Regions from separate parts of the uncultured Halovibrio sp. genome, predicted to be linked through region 2. Evidence: predicted binding sites of a transcription regulator. Region 2 holds the regulator's gene; the other holds the start of a gene.
What was found. Region 2 encodes sigma-54, which starts transcription at its own class of promoters, with help from an activator protein. Its sites were predicted from a motif close to TGGCACNNNNNTTGCTNT; they were not measured.
Positions count from the first base shown of each region.

Region 1: QZ501_RS02220 (TorF family putative porin) is a predicted target of sigma-54. The motif match lies at 4,864-4,881, and genes of this name have one in related genera.

Region 1 is NZ_CAJXMA010000004.1:68,484-75,598, reverse strand. Features, by position in the region: gene glnA (type I glutamate--ammonia ligase) at 1-796, opposite strand, end outside; gene typA (translational GTPase TypA) at 1,215-3,026, shown strand; gene pip (prolyl aminopeptidase) at 3,064-4,032, shown strand; gene QZ501_RS02220 (TorF family putative porin) at 4,091-4,804, opposite strand; gene dtd (D-aminoacyl-tRNA deacylase) at 5,066-5,524, shown strand; gene QZ501_RS02210 (porin) at 5,594-6,733, shown strand; gene QZ501_RS02205 (CYTH domain-containing protein) at 6,737-7,115, shown strand, end outside.
Region 2 is NZ_CAJXMA010000111.1:728-7,529, reverse strand. Features, by position in the region: partial or broken gene QZ501_RS14305 (carbon-nitrogen hydrolase family protein) at 1-657, shown strand, start outside; gene QZ501_RS14300 (helix-hairpin-helix domain-containing protein) at 654-947, opposite strand; gene yjgA (ribosome biogenesis factor YjgA) at 1,207-1,731, opposite strand; gene QZ501_RS14290 (HPr family phosphocarrier protein) at 1,728-1,997, opposite strand; gene rapZ (RNase adapter RapZ) at 2,014-2,886, opposite strand; gene ptsN (PTS IIA-like nitrogen regulatory protein PtsN) at 2,920-3,399, opposite strand; gene raiA (ribosome-associated translation inhibitor RaiA) at 3,415-3,723, opposite strand; gene QZ501_RS14270 (RNA polymerase factor sigma-54) at 3,790-5,355, opposite strand; gene lptB (LPS export ABC transporter ATP-binding protein) at 5,508-6,233, opposite strand; gene lptA (lipopolysaccharide transport periplasmic protein LptA) at 6,243-6,785, opposite strand.

The DNA.
Region 1 (7,115 bases), on a different contig from region 2:
AGCCGTTGTCGCCGACCACCGGCTTGGGCATGAAGGTGGCGGTCTTGCCGAAGGCATGGGCCACGTTGTGCACGCAGTACTTGAGAATCTGCACCTCGTCCGCCTTGCGGGTCAGCGTATTCGGGCCAACGCCGATCTCGCACTGACCGGCGGTGCCGACTTCGTGGTGGTGCACCTCAATCTCAAGGTTCATGGATTCCATGGCGGCACACATGGCGCCACGCAGGTCGTGCAGGGAATCCACAGGGGGTACCGGGAAGTAGCCGCCCTTCACCTTGGGCCGGTGGCCGGTGTTGTTGCGCTCGAAGTCCTCACCGGAGACCCAGGCGGCTTCCTCGGAGTGGATTTCGTACATGGCGGAGTCCATGTCCACTTTCCACTTGGCGGAATCGAACACGAAGAACTCGGGCTCAGGGCCGAACAGGGCCGCATCCGCGATGCCCAGGGATTTCATGTAATCCTCGGTGCGCCGCGCCACGGAGCGCGGATCACGCTCATAGCCCTGCATGGTTGCCGGCTCAACGATGTCACAGGTGATGTTGAGGGTGGGCTCTTCCGCGAAAGGATCCAGGGTGACTGCGTCATCATCGGGCATCAGGATCATGTCGGACTCGTTGATGCCCTTCCAGCCATTGATGGAGGACCCATCGAAGGTGGCGCCGTCCGTGAAGAAGTCGTCATCGGCCCCGCTGGCAGGCATGGTGACATGCATTTCCTTGCCGCGGCTGTCGGTGAATCGCAGGTCGATCCACTTGATGTCGTGTTCCTGGATCAGCTTCAGTGTGTTCTTGGACATGTCAGAACTCCATCTGTGGTTCATTTGAGTAGAGCAGAGTGCTCGTGGCTCCGGCCCTGTGCACCGTGGTGGGGCCTTTCGCGTGCCTGACCACCCTTAAGCAAAAGGCTTGCCAATTACCGGATTTGCTCTTTTCTGGCCGCATAACAGGGCATTGGCGTCATCCTGGTGCGCTGACGTCGCTGCACGACGCACTATTACGGTGCACAAACGCGTGAGGCCGGTCCAATCTGGTGCGTTTTTGGACTGCAGCAGAGGCCCGTCGGAAAATGCCCCTGTTACTCGTTGCAGAAATGACCTCATGGAATAACTCGGTCTGTTCGTGTACAATCCGCGCCCTTGGTTCGGGGAAAGCCCGGATCGACCCTCATTTTCACCGCCCTTCATTCGAAATACCAGTGATTCAGAGGCCCTTTTCGTGATTGAGAATCTTCGCAACATCGCCATCATTGCACACGTTGACCATGGCAAGACCACGCTGGTCGACCAGCTGCTGCAGCAATCCGGGACCCTGGATCGCAAGTCATCGGACACTGACCGTATCATGGACTCCGATGATCAGGAGAAGGAGCGGGGCATCACCATCCTCTCCAAGAATACTGCGATCAACTGGGGCGAATACCGGATCAACATCGTCGACACGCCCGGCCACGCCGATTTCGGTGGCGAGGTGGAGCGGGTCATGTCCATGGTCGACTCGGTCCTGCTGCTGGTCGACGCCGTTGACGGCCCCATGCCCCAGACCCGCTTCGTGACCCAGAAGGCGTTCGCCAAGGGGCTTAACCCCATTGTTGTGGTGAACAAGGTGGACCGGGAAGGCGCCCGCCCGGACTGGGTGATCAACGAAGTCTTCGACCTGTTCGATGCACTGGGCGCCAACGAGGACCAGCTGGACTTCCCGATTGTCTACGCCTCCGCCCTCAACGGCATTGCCGGTGAGGATCCGGATGCCCTGGAAGACGACATGGATTCGCTGTTCAAGATGATCGTCAACCAGGTTCCGGCACCGAGCGTGGATCCGGACGCATCCCTGCAGATGCAGGTCTCCTCGCTGGACTACGACCCCTACGTGGGCGTGCTGGGCGTGGGCCGCATCAAGGGCGGCCAGATGAAGCCCGGCCAGCAGGTGGCCGTGATTAACCGCGAGGGGGAGCAGCGCAATGCCAAGCTGCTGGAAGTGAAAGGCTTCCTCGGCCTTAACCGCGTGAACGTGGATGAAGCCAACGCGGGCGATATTGTCTGTATCTCCGGCATCAGCAACCTTCGCATCTCGGATACGATCTGCAGCCGCGAAGCCCCCGAGGCGATGCCGGCGCTGACCGTGGACGAGCCGACCGTAAGCATGACGTTCCAGGTGAACGATTCGCCCTTCGCTGGCCAGGACGGCAAATACGTCACCAGCCGCCAGATCAAGGAGCGCCTTGAGCAGGAGCTGCTGCACAACGTGGCGCTGCGGGTCGAGCAGGGCGACGCAGCGGAAAAGTTCACGGTCTCAGGCCGTGGTGAGCTGCACCTGGCTGTTCTGATCGAGAACATGCGCCGTGAAGGCTTTGAGCTGGGCGTCTCACGCCCCGAAGTGGTGCAGCGTGAGAACAACGGCGCCAAGGAAGAGCCCTACGAGCAGGTCGTGGTCGACATCGAAGAGCAGCACCAGGGCTCGGTCATGGAAGAGATGGGCAACCGCCGCGCCGAGATGCAGAACATGGTGCCGGACGGCCGTGGGCGCGTGCGGATTGATTTCATCATGCCGGCGCGCGGGCTGATCGGTTTCCGCTCCCAGTTCCTGACCCTGACCCAGGGCTCGGGTATCCTGACCCACGTGTTTGACCACTGGGGTCCGGTCAAGGGTGGTATGGCCGAACACCGCCATAACGGTGCCATCGTTTCCATGGTCAAGGGCACTACCACAGCCTACTCTCTGTTTACGCTGCAGGACCGTGGCCGCCTGATGGTGGGCCCGGGCGCCGAGGTGTACGAGGGTATGGTTATCGGTATTCACGCGCGGGAGAATGACCTGACGGTGAATCCGACCAAGGGCAAGCAGCTCACCAACGTGCGTGCCGCTGGTACGGACGAGAACCTGGTGCTGACCCCGCCGATCGAGATGACCCTCGAGAACGCGCTTGAGTTCATCGATGACGATGAACTGGTGGAGGTTACGCCCAATAACCTGCGGGTCCGCAAGAAGCTGCTGACTGAAACGGATCGCAAGCGCGCCGGCAAGAAATAAGGTGGCTGAGCCTGCCCCGGGCGCCTAGACTTGGGGCATGCTGACCCTTTACCCGGAAATCGCCCCCTACGCCACCCATCGCCTGGACGTGGGGGATGGCCACAGTCTCTACCTGGAGGAGTCCGGGCATCCCGACGGGATCCCGGTGCTCGTGGTTCACGGCGGTCCGGGTGCGGGCAGTGATGGCACTGCCCGCCGTTTCTTTGATGCGGAGCGCTACCGCATCATCCTCTTCGATCAGCGCGGTTCCGGCCGCTCCACCCCGTTTGCTTCCGTAGAGCACAATACCACCGCCCATCTGCTTGAGGACATGGAGCGCATCCGCGCGTTCTTCGGCATTGAGCAGTGGCTTCTGTTTGGCGGTTCATGGGGGTCCACGCTCAGTCTGTTGTACGCCCAATCCCACCCGGAGCGGGTTCTGGGGCTGATCCTTCGGGGTATCTTTCTCTGCCGCGAGCGCGATATCAGCTGGTTCCTGCAGGACGGGGCCAGCCGGATCTTTCCGGATTACTGGGAGGATTTCATCGCCCTTATCCCGGAGAGTGAGCGGGATGACCTGATCCGTGCCTACCACCGGCTGCTGCACAGCGACAACGAGCTGGAGCGCCTGCAGGCCGCCCGCACCTGGGCGATCTGGGAGGGGCGCTGTGCCACCCTGCACCCGAACCCGGCAGCGGTGGAGCGTTTCGGGCACGCGCATCTGGCGCTCTCCCTCGCCCGTATCGAGTGTCACTACTTCCTCAACGGCGGTTTCATCGAGGAAAACCGGATCCTGGACAACCTGGATGCCATCCGCGATAAACCGGCCCGTATGGTTCACGGTCGCTACGACATGGTCTGCCCGCTGGAGAACGCTGTCACGCTGCACGATGCCTGGCCGGAAGCGGATCTTTCCATTATCCGTGACGCCGGACATGCGGCCTCGGAGCCCGCCATCGTCGATGCACTGATCCGGGCAACCGAAGCGATGAGTGATCGCTTCGGGCCGGATTTCGGCTTCCTATAGGGGGGGGCTAATCGTCAGACCGGCTCGCCATGGGATGGAACGAGCCGGTTGGGTTGGGTTAAAAGCTGAAGGACTTGCTGTAGACAGCTTGGATCAGCGTACTGCGGCGAGTGTCGTCGTCATTGTCTACATCAACAATTGTGCTGGCGGTGAAGGAGAGTTCATCGTTGAACTGGAACGAGAGGTCCAGGTGCGTCATGTCTTCTCCGAATCCGCCGTAACTGTTGCCCTGAGCTGCATCGTCAAAGCTGTGATGTCCAACGGTGGCACTGAATGCGTCGTAGCCGTAGCCGGCGGTGATATAGCTGTAACCCGGCAGGCCAGCCACTGTATCCACGTAGCCAAGGCTTGCGCCATAGGCTTCGACATTCAGATAGACTTCGGAGAAGTCACCGACGAGGTCCGGGGAGGTGGATTTGTCCTGGCTGGGGTAGATGTAGTTGATGGCACCAACATCCACCGATACGTCATCGGTAATGTCTGTGGCATAACCCGCATACAGATCGTATTCCTGACCCAGATTCGAGTCGCCGCTGGCGGCCCATACACCGGTATAGAGCCCGACGCCGCTGTCGAAATCGAGGCTGCCGGAAACGTGCGCGTTACCGCCGGTACTGAGGTCGACGCCGCGGAACAGATACATGTTGGAAATGCCGACGCTGGCGCTCAGGCTGGGATCGAACGCGGCGGCGGGTGACGCGGCGAACATTGCGCCAGCGCCCATGAATCCGGCAGCGATGCAGCTGAAAAGACGGGTACGTTGAGTCTGCATGATAATAGCCTCCGTTGGCTGTTTTGATTAATTCCGTTGCAGTGCAACTTGTCCCTACCACAGCAGCCGCTGTGCCTTTTTTTATAAAGTCCCTTAAAATCAGTCTCTAAAGAGGGTTAGGGGCGGTTGTCAGGAGGGTGGAGGCGCTTTGTGGGCTGGCCTTGGGGGCTGTTTTGGTGCAGGTGCACTCTGGTATGCGTCATTGCAGGGCGCTTTCTGGCACCATGAGTGGCTGCTGTTATCTGGACAGGAGGAGGTTGTTTGAAAGGGCTTATACAGCGTGTCAGCAGCGCCAGCGTCAGTATCGACGGAGAGGTCGTGGGAGAGGTCGGTTATGGTCTGCTCCTGTTTCTTGGGGTTCAGAAAACGGATGGGGCGGCCGAGCAGAAACGGATGCTGGAGCGCGTGCTTGAGTACCGTGTGTTTCCTGATGAACAGGGGCGTATGAACCGGAGCCTACGCGATTGCGGCGGTGACCTGCTGGTGGTGCCCCAGTTCACTCTGGCGGCGGATACCAGCAAGGGCAGCCGGCCCTCCTTTTCGTCCGCGGCCCGGCCCGAGCGCGGCGAACACTGGTTCAATGCGTTTGTGGAGGCAGCCCGCCAGGAGGTGGACGTGGCACCGCCCGGGATCGGGCATCTGGCCACCGGCCGTTTTGGTGCGGACATGCAGGTACAGCTGGTCAATGACGGGCCGGTAACGTTTCTGTTGAGCGTGTAGCGTTGAGGTTTCTTTAGCCGGTGGGGCCTCAGTGGTATTCTGCCGGCTCTGATAACACTAGGGGGTTCCATGAAGCGGAAAGGAATTGTTCTGGCACTGGCCGCGCTGGCGGCTGGTGGCGTACAGGCCCAGGATTCGGGCCGCAGCGGCGACAGTGAACTGACACTGGCGGAGGTGGACGCACTGACGCACCGGCTGGACATGATGCCGGAGATCTACGGCCAGCTTGGGCTGGTGATGGAGCACCGCGATACGGACGATACACCGGTAAGTCGCAGCCGGGGGACGGTTGGCAGCGAAACTGCCTTCCGCGACAGCAACTCCTGGATCGGCCTGCGCAACCGCACCGAGCTCATGCCGGGTACCGAGGGTTTCTTCCGTGCTGAGTGGCGCTCTATTCCCACCCGCGCCGATGAAGACCGGAACCGGATGTTCGATGAGCATGTCGAGTACGCCTACATCGGCCTTGAGGGTGACTTTGGCCGCATCTGGGGTGGCGTGGACGATACCGTGTATGAACAGCAGCTCGACCACGTTGCCAATTTCTTTGAAGGCGAATTCCGCCATGAGGACGGTGGGCGTGATACAAGGCGCCATCCGCTGGGCCCCTACACCACGGGCCGTGACCGTCTGGTGCAGTACACCACACCCTCCTGGGGCGACCTCCGGCTGCATGCCGCGGTTCAGCTGAACGAGGATGGTAGTCCCGAAGTCGGAAACGACCAGGAGAAGGAAAGCCGTCCCTATCAGGCCGTACTGAGCTATACTCCTGGCAACTGGGAATGGGCGCTGGGTATGGATTCCAATGACGGCGGCGACGTGCTCGGGGCAAACCCCTCCGAACGGGAACGGCTTCAGGCAGGCAACGAGAATACCTACGGCGGCCGCATGACCTATGAGGGTGAACGCTGGCACTTCACCGCCCAGTATCAGCACCGTAAGGACATCGCCAGCGTGGCGGCCCTGCTGACCAGCTACCGCATCGGCCCCAACCGGTTCTCGGTTTCCTGGGAAAGGGAGCGTGATGAACTTGCACAGCAGGTTTCCGGTGGTGACCTGGATAGCGAAACCACCAACGCCTACACGGCCCAGGTCATGCACGATCTGACCGAGTCCATGGCGGTGTACGTGGAAGGCTACAAAGCCAGTTCGAATGAGCAGACGCCGGACCGATTCGATCTGATGGTCGGCGCCCGTTACCGGTTCTGATCCATGAGCGAGACCGAGCTCAAACTCAGCATGACCCCCGCCAACCTTGACCGGGCCGGGGGCTGGCTGAGTACCAGGGGCGCCGTGGAGCAGGGCGAGCCCCTGACGCTCCTCAGCCGTTACTATGACACCCCGGAGGGAGCCCTGAACGCGGAACGGGTGGCTCTGCGCGTGCGCGCCACCGGGAGTGGCTACATCCAGACCCTGAAAACCCGCGGTCACCTCCAGGGGGCGGCCTTGGCGCGCCAGGAATGGGAGTGGGAAAGACCGGAAGCTTCCCTGGACCTGGCGCTTTTGGCTGACACCCCCATGGCGGATCACCCGGCCCTGAGCCACCTGGCACCCGTCTTTGACACGGACTTCCAGCGTCGCGTCCTTATGC
Region 2 (6,802 bases):
GCTGGGGAGGACGGCTCCATCCAGTCCTTTGTGGGTCGCGAGGCCGCACGCCTGGGCCTCTGGATCGTGGCCGGTTCCCTGCCCATGGGCACCCGTCCGGATGGCACCGTGGTGCCCGATGGCCGTGTGCGCGCCGCGTGCATGGTCTGGAACGATCAGGGCGAGCGGGTGGCCCGCTATGACAAGATCCATCTGTTTGATGCCATGGTGGGGGATTCCCAGGGCCGCTATCAGGAGTCGGATCTGTTCGAACCCGGCGATGAGGTGGTGACTGTGGATACTCCGGCAGGACGGCTCGGCATCAGCATCTGCTATGACCTGCGCTTTCCGGAGCTTTACCGCCGGCTGAGGGAGGCAGGTGCGGAATGGGTGGTGGTGCCGTCCGCCTTCACCCACCGGACCGGTGAGGCGCACTGGGAGCCGCTTCTGCGGGCCCGGGCGATTGAGGATCAGGTCTGGATCTGTGCCCCCAATCAGGGCGGGCAGCATGATGAGCGCCGGCAGACCTGGGGCCACTCCATGATCATTGATCCCTGGGGCAGCGTGGTTGCCGAGCGCTCCGAGGATGGGCCGGGTGTGGTCAGTGCGGTCCTGGACCGCGACCAGCTGGCCAGAACCCGCAGCGCCATCCCGGTATGGGAGCATCGGCGCCTCTAGTCGAGGCGGATCTTCTCCCGGTTGTCACTGACGGTGGCCGGGCCGATGCCGTCCACTTCCTCAAGGTGCTCGGGGGTGGTGAATTCACCCTGCTCCTTGCGCCATGAGACAATGGCGTCCGCCTTGGCCGGGCCAACACCATGGAGGGCCTCGGCGAGGACTTCCGCGCTGGCGGTATTGACGTTGACCGTTTCGGTCTCTTCCGCGGCATCCTGTGCCATGGCCGGCGTGACTGCCAGAACCAGGGTGAGCGCCAGCAGGCGGGTGGTTGCGGAAACGATTCCTTTCATCGTGATGTGCTCCTGTCTGTTCGCGATTGGGGAGGGAACAGAACAGACCCGGAGATGACGGTGCGGGGTGATTGAGGTGGTCCAGACGGGCGGCTTCCCTGCCACCCGAACTGCACCGGCCCTGCCCGACTCCCTGGGCGCTGTCCGTCCCTTTGACCAGGTGCCTCCTGCACCGCATTGCGTCCCTGCGACTGCCTATTCTAGTCAGATCCGTTTCCGGGGAAATAGGACATCGCCCATACACCGTGTAAGCGATTTCCTACAGCTGCTCGCCCTCGTCAATGCGCTCACGCAGGTAGCGGTAGAGACGTCGGCGCGGGCTGTTGCGGTCCCCGCTGTCCGACTGCCTGGCCGCATTACGGATCAGCTGGCGCAGGTGCTGGACATCGGTCTGTGGGTAACGGTCCATGAACTCGGTCAGCGCCGGCTTGCCTTCATGGATCAGGCGCTCACGCCAGCGTTCAGCCATGTGCAGGCGGCGGGTGTGCTCCGGGGTGCCGGCGGTCTGTCCGGCCGCGGCCCGGCGCAGGGCCTGCTCGTCCTCCTCGAGGATCTGGCGGCCCAGGTAGAGGGTCTGGCGACGGCGCGGGTCGCCTTCCGGCAGGTGCCGGACTTCCAGGAGTCCTTCAATGAGGGCGCTGGAGGCGGGCAGCTGGTGGATGCGCTCCTCGGGCAGGGCGGCCAGGGCCGCCGCCAGATCGCGCAGCTCATGCATCTCGCGTTTCGCCTGGCTTTTGCTGGGCAGCTCTTCCTGCGGTTGCCTTGGGGTATCAGCGTCGCTCATTCGTCCTCGTCAAAACGGTTGTTGATCAGTTCCACCAGCGCGTCCCGGGCGTCGGTCTCGTCCGCGCCCTCGATGATCAGGTCAATGTCCGTGCCACAGCTGGCTGCCAGCATCATCACCGACATGATGCTCTTGCCGTCCACTTCCCGCCCGTCACGCCCCAGCTGGATACTGCTTTCAAACTGTTCGGCGCAGCTTACAAGTTTGGCGGCGGCGCGGGCATGCAGGCCCAGTTTGTTGATGATGGTGATGGATTCTCGGATCATTGGGTTTCCGCTGTGTTCAGGGCGTCGGTTGCGCGTGGGGCAGTTCCGTGTGCCGGACCTGGACGGTGCTGAAGGCCTGGCGCAGGTGCGCCGCCAGCTCCTCGGCCATGTAGACCGAGCGGTGCTGGCCGCCGGTGCAGCCGATGGAGATTGTCATGTAGGAGCGGTTCACCGTGTGGAATTCCGGCAACCAGCGGTCCAGAAACCCCTTGATATCCTCGAGCAGGGTCGTGGTGCCAGGCTGGCCGGTCAGGTATTCACGGATCGGGGCATCCAGCCCGGTATAGCCGCGCAGGGATTCGTCCCAGAAGGGATTGGGCAGGCAGCGCACATCGAAGACGAAATCCGAGTCGATGGGCACCCCGTGCTTGTAGCCGAACGACTGGATCAGAAGGGCCATCTGCTGTTCGTCCCGCCCCACGATCCGCTCGCGTACCATGTCGCGCAGCTCGTACATGGAGCGTTCGGTGGTGTCGATGTGCAGGTCCGCAAGCCGCGCGATGGGTTCCAGCAGGGCTTTCTCGTCCTGAATGGCCTCGGACAGCGAGCGCCCCGGTGTGCTCAGGGGGTGCTTGCGGCGGGTCGCGTGGAAGCGCTGCAGCAGCATGCTGTCCGCCGCGTCCAGATAGATGACCTCCACCCTCAGGTCCGGGTGCTGGAGCTGGCGGTAGAGGTTCTCGAAATCGGCAATGTCCGCGGAGAGATTGCGGGCGTCAATGCTGACGGCGATGTCGCTCTGCTGCTCGTCCGATTCCAGCGCCTTGCGCGTCAGCGGCTGCAGCAGTCCGATGGGCAGGTTGTCGATGCAGTAGTAGCCGAGGTCTTCCAGCACATGGAGCGCTGTGCTCTTGCCGGAGCCCGAGCGGCCGCTCACGATGGTCAGTTTCACAGCCCGATCTCCCGCTGGCTGGATGGGTCGGCGTTACGGCGATGCCTTTTCGCTGGCGACAATCAGGTCATAGAGTTCCTGCGAGTCCTGGCACTGGCGCAGGCGCCGGCACAGGCCGCGGTCATTGAACTTCTCCGCCAGCTGGCTGAGCAGCTCAAGGTGCTCACTGGTGGCATTCTGCGGCACCAGGAGCACGAACAGCAGATCCACCGGCTCACTGTCGATGGCATCGAAGTTGATGGGTTCATCCAGCGTCAGCAGCGCGCCCACCACGCGCTTGCAGTCCTCGAGCCGGCAGTGCGGAATGGCGATGCCCTGTCCGATGCCGGTGCTGCCGAGGCGCTCCCGCGCCACCAGATTGTTGAAGATCTGGTTCTCCTCAAGCTCCGGGTAGTGCAGGGCCACCCTTTCGGCAATGGTCTCGAGGATGCGTTTCTTGCTGGTCCCCGGAACACCGCAGAGGGCCAGTTCCGGGGCAAGGATGGATTCAATGGACAGTGATGAATGGACCATGGATACCGCTTGGGATCAGCGGGTGGCCGCACCGTGCATGCGTTCCACCTGCTTTTCCTTATGTTTGAGAATTTGCCGGTCAAGCTTGTCCACAAGCTGATCGATCGCCGCGTACATATCGTCGTGCTGGGCCTTGGCGTTGATTTCGCCCCCGGTTACATGGAGCGTGGCTTCGGCGGTCTGTCGCTGTTTGACCACCGACAGCGTCACCTGGGTGTTGCTGATCTGGTCGGTGTGTCGCTCAAGTTTGTCCATCTTGCTCCGGACATAGTCCTTGAGGGCTTCAGTCAGCTCGATGTGGTGACCTGAAATGTTGAGTTGCATAGTCCGCTCCTGTTTCCGGTTCGGCCCGGCCACCGGAAGGTGGCCATCATACAGGCGTCAGACCCTCTAGACGAGACGTTTGCGTTCGTTCGAGGGTGGAATGTGCATCGCCTCGCGGTATTTCGCCACCGTGCGGCGTGCCACATTGATGCCCTGATCACTGAGTATAGTCGCTATACGGTTGTCGCTCAGCGGTTTTCGGCTTTCCTCCTCATTGATGAGTTTGCGGATCATGGCACGGATGGCTGTGGACGAGCACTCGCCGCCTTCGTCCGTGCTCACATGGCTGGAAAAGAAATACTTCAGTTCGTAAATGCCACGCGGGGTGTGCATGTACTTCTGGGTGGTGACGCGGGATATGGTGGACTCGTGCATTTCCACCGCCTGGGCGATTTCGGAGAGGATCAGCGGCTTCATCGCTTCCTCGCCCTCTTCAAAGAACCTCTGCTGATGATCGACGATCTGGGAGGCGACTTTCAACAGGGTTTCGTTACGGCTCTGAAGGCTCTTGATGAACCACTTGGCCTCCTGGAGCTGGTCGCGCAGATAGGTGTTGTCCCTGCTGCTGTCGGACTGGCGGATGAGTGACGCATAGAGGCTGTTCACCTGCAGCCGGGGCGCGATCTCCGGGTTCAGTTCGATCTTCCAGCGCCCTTCCTGGCGGGTGACGATCACGTCCGGGACCACGTATTCGGTTTCTTCCTCGCCGATGGCATCCCCGGGGCGGGGGTGCAGGCTCTGGATCAGCCCCAGGACCTCCTTGAGCTGCGCCTCGCTGAGCCGGCTGCGGCGCATCAGCTGGCGGTAGTCACGGCTGCCGAGCAGCTGGATGTAGTGGCTGATCACCAGCCGTGCCTGCTTGAGCCAGGGGGTGTCCGTGGGAAGCTGATTGAGCTGGATCAGCAGGCACTCGCGCAGGTCCCGTGCGGCCACCCCGGGCGGGTCGAAGTGCTGCAGCCGGTGCAGGACCGCTTCAACCTCGTCCATCTCCAGTGGATCCTCGTCGTCCGGCGCGCTCAGCCCCTGATGGATCTCCTCAAGGCTCTGGGTCAGATAGCCGCTGTCGTCGATGCCATCCACCAGGGCGTGGGCAATGGCGCGGTCGCGCTCGGACATGGGGGTGAGGTTGAGCTGCCAGTGCAGGTGATCCTGGAGAGTCTCGCCACGGCTGTTGCGGCTCTCAAAATCCGATTCGCCGCCTTCATCCTCGGGGCGTGAGCTGGCGGGCGAGGCGGGGGCGGTCTGGTAGACGTCGTCCCAGGCGGTGTCCACGGGCAGGTTGTCGGGGATTTCGCTGTTGTCCTGCCAGTTCTCGTTCTCCCAGCTCTCGGGCTCGGCGCCGGCGGTTTCCCGTGATTCGTCTTCCTGCGATCCCTCTGACTCACCGGATTCGCGGCCATCTTCCCTGCTGTCACTGTGTTCACTGGTGTCAGCGGTTTCGCTGTCGTCAGTCCCGGCTTCAGCTTCCGCTTCGGCTTCCTCGGCGGTTTCAAGCATGGGATTGGATTCCAGCTGCTGCTGGATCTCCTGCTGCAGGTCGAGTGTGGAGAGCTGGAGTAACCGTATTGCCTGCTGAAGCTGGGGCGTCATTGTGAGCTGCTGGCCCATCTTCAGCTGCAGGGACGCTTTCATGACCATCGACTGCTTTCCCGTTACCGATTGTCCCGCATTTACGTAACCTTAATCCGACCCTGTGGCAGGCCGGCAGGGATTTTGCTTAATGTCTTTTGAATTGAGTGTACAGGCCAATTGGGCAGGGCGACAACGGTTTTGGGAGGACCGTGTCACAGACGGAATTCGTCGCCCAGATAGACTTCCTTGACCTGCTGGTTGGCGAGGATGTCCTCGGAGGTGCCGGAGGCGATGATGTGGCCTTCGCTGACGATATAGGCGGTTTCGCAGATGTCGAGCGTCTCGCGCACGTTGTGGTCGGTGATCAGGACACCGATGCCCCGGTCACGCACCTGGCGCACGATCTGCTTGATGTCGCTGACCGAGATCGGGTCCACGCCGGCGAAGGGTTCGTCCAGCAGGATGAAGGCCGGCTCCACCGCCAGCGCACGGGCGATCTCGGCGCGGCGGCGCTCACCGCCGGAAAGGCTCATGCCCAGGCTGTTGCGGATGTGGCTGATGTGGAACTCACGCAGGAGTGACTCCATGCGTTCCTCACGTTCGGCCTTTGTGAGGTCGCTGCGGGTCTGCAGGATCGCCATCAGGTTCTGCGCCACGGTCAGGCGCCGGAAGACCGAGGCTTCCTGTGGCAGATAGCCGATACCGGCACGGGCGCGGCCGTGCATGGGCAGGTGGGTGATGTCGCGGTCATCGATGCGGATGCGGCCCCGGTCATGGGGAACCAGGCCCACGATCATGTAGAAACAGGTGGTCTTGCCGGCGCCATTGGGCCCGAGCAGCCCGGCGATCTGACCACTCTGGATGCTGAGGGAAACGTCCATCACCACCGGGTGGCGGCGGTAACTCTTGGCCAGGTTCAGCGCTTCCAGTCTCGCCATGGGGTCCGCTCAGTTGCTGTTGTCGTTGCCGCTGTCGCGGCCGGGCTGGATGGTCATCTCAACCCGGTCATCCGCGTCGTCCTCGGAGCTGGAGGCGGTGACCACCCTTTCGGCCACGTCGTACACGATCCGGTTGCCCCGGAAGGTGTCGCCCTGCTGCCGGATGAAGGCCTCGTTCTCAAAGGTGATGCGTTCTTCGTCGGCCCGGTAGATGATGGTCCGGCCCTCGGCGTAGACGGCCGGGCCCTGTTCGGTTTCCGGTTGCTCGTAGGTGGCGGGGTCGCCGGTGGCTACCATCCGGTTGAGGCTCTGGGCCCCGCCCCTGTAGAGAACCACTCTGTCCGCCGTCAGAAGGGCTTCGCCCTGGGTAACCCGGACACTGCCGGTATAGGTGGCGGTTCCTTCCTGGTCATCCAGGCGGGCATTGTCGGATTCAACCCGGATGGGCTTGTCGGAATCCAGATTGAACGCATACAGGGGCAGTGACAGGCTGCTCAGAAGCAGCCCTGCCAGAAACCGCCAGGCGTTTCGGGTGCGTGCCGGGTTGGTCATGAGCAGGCTGTGCCTCC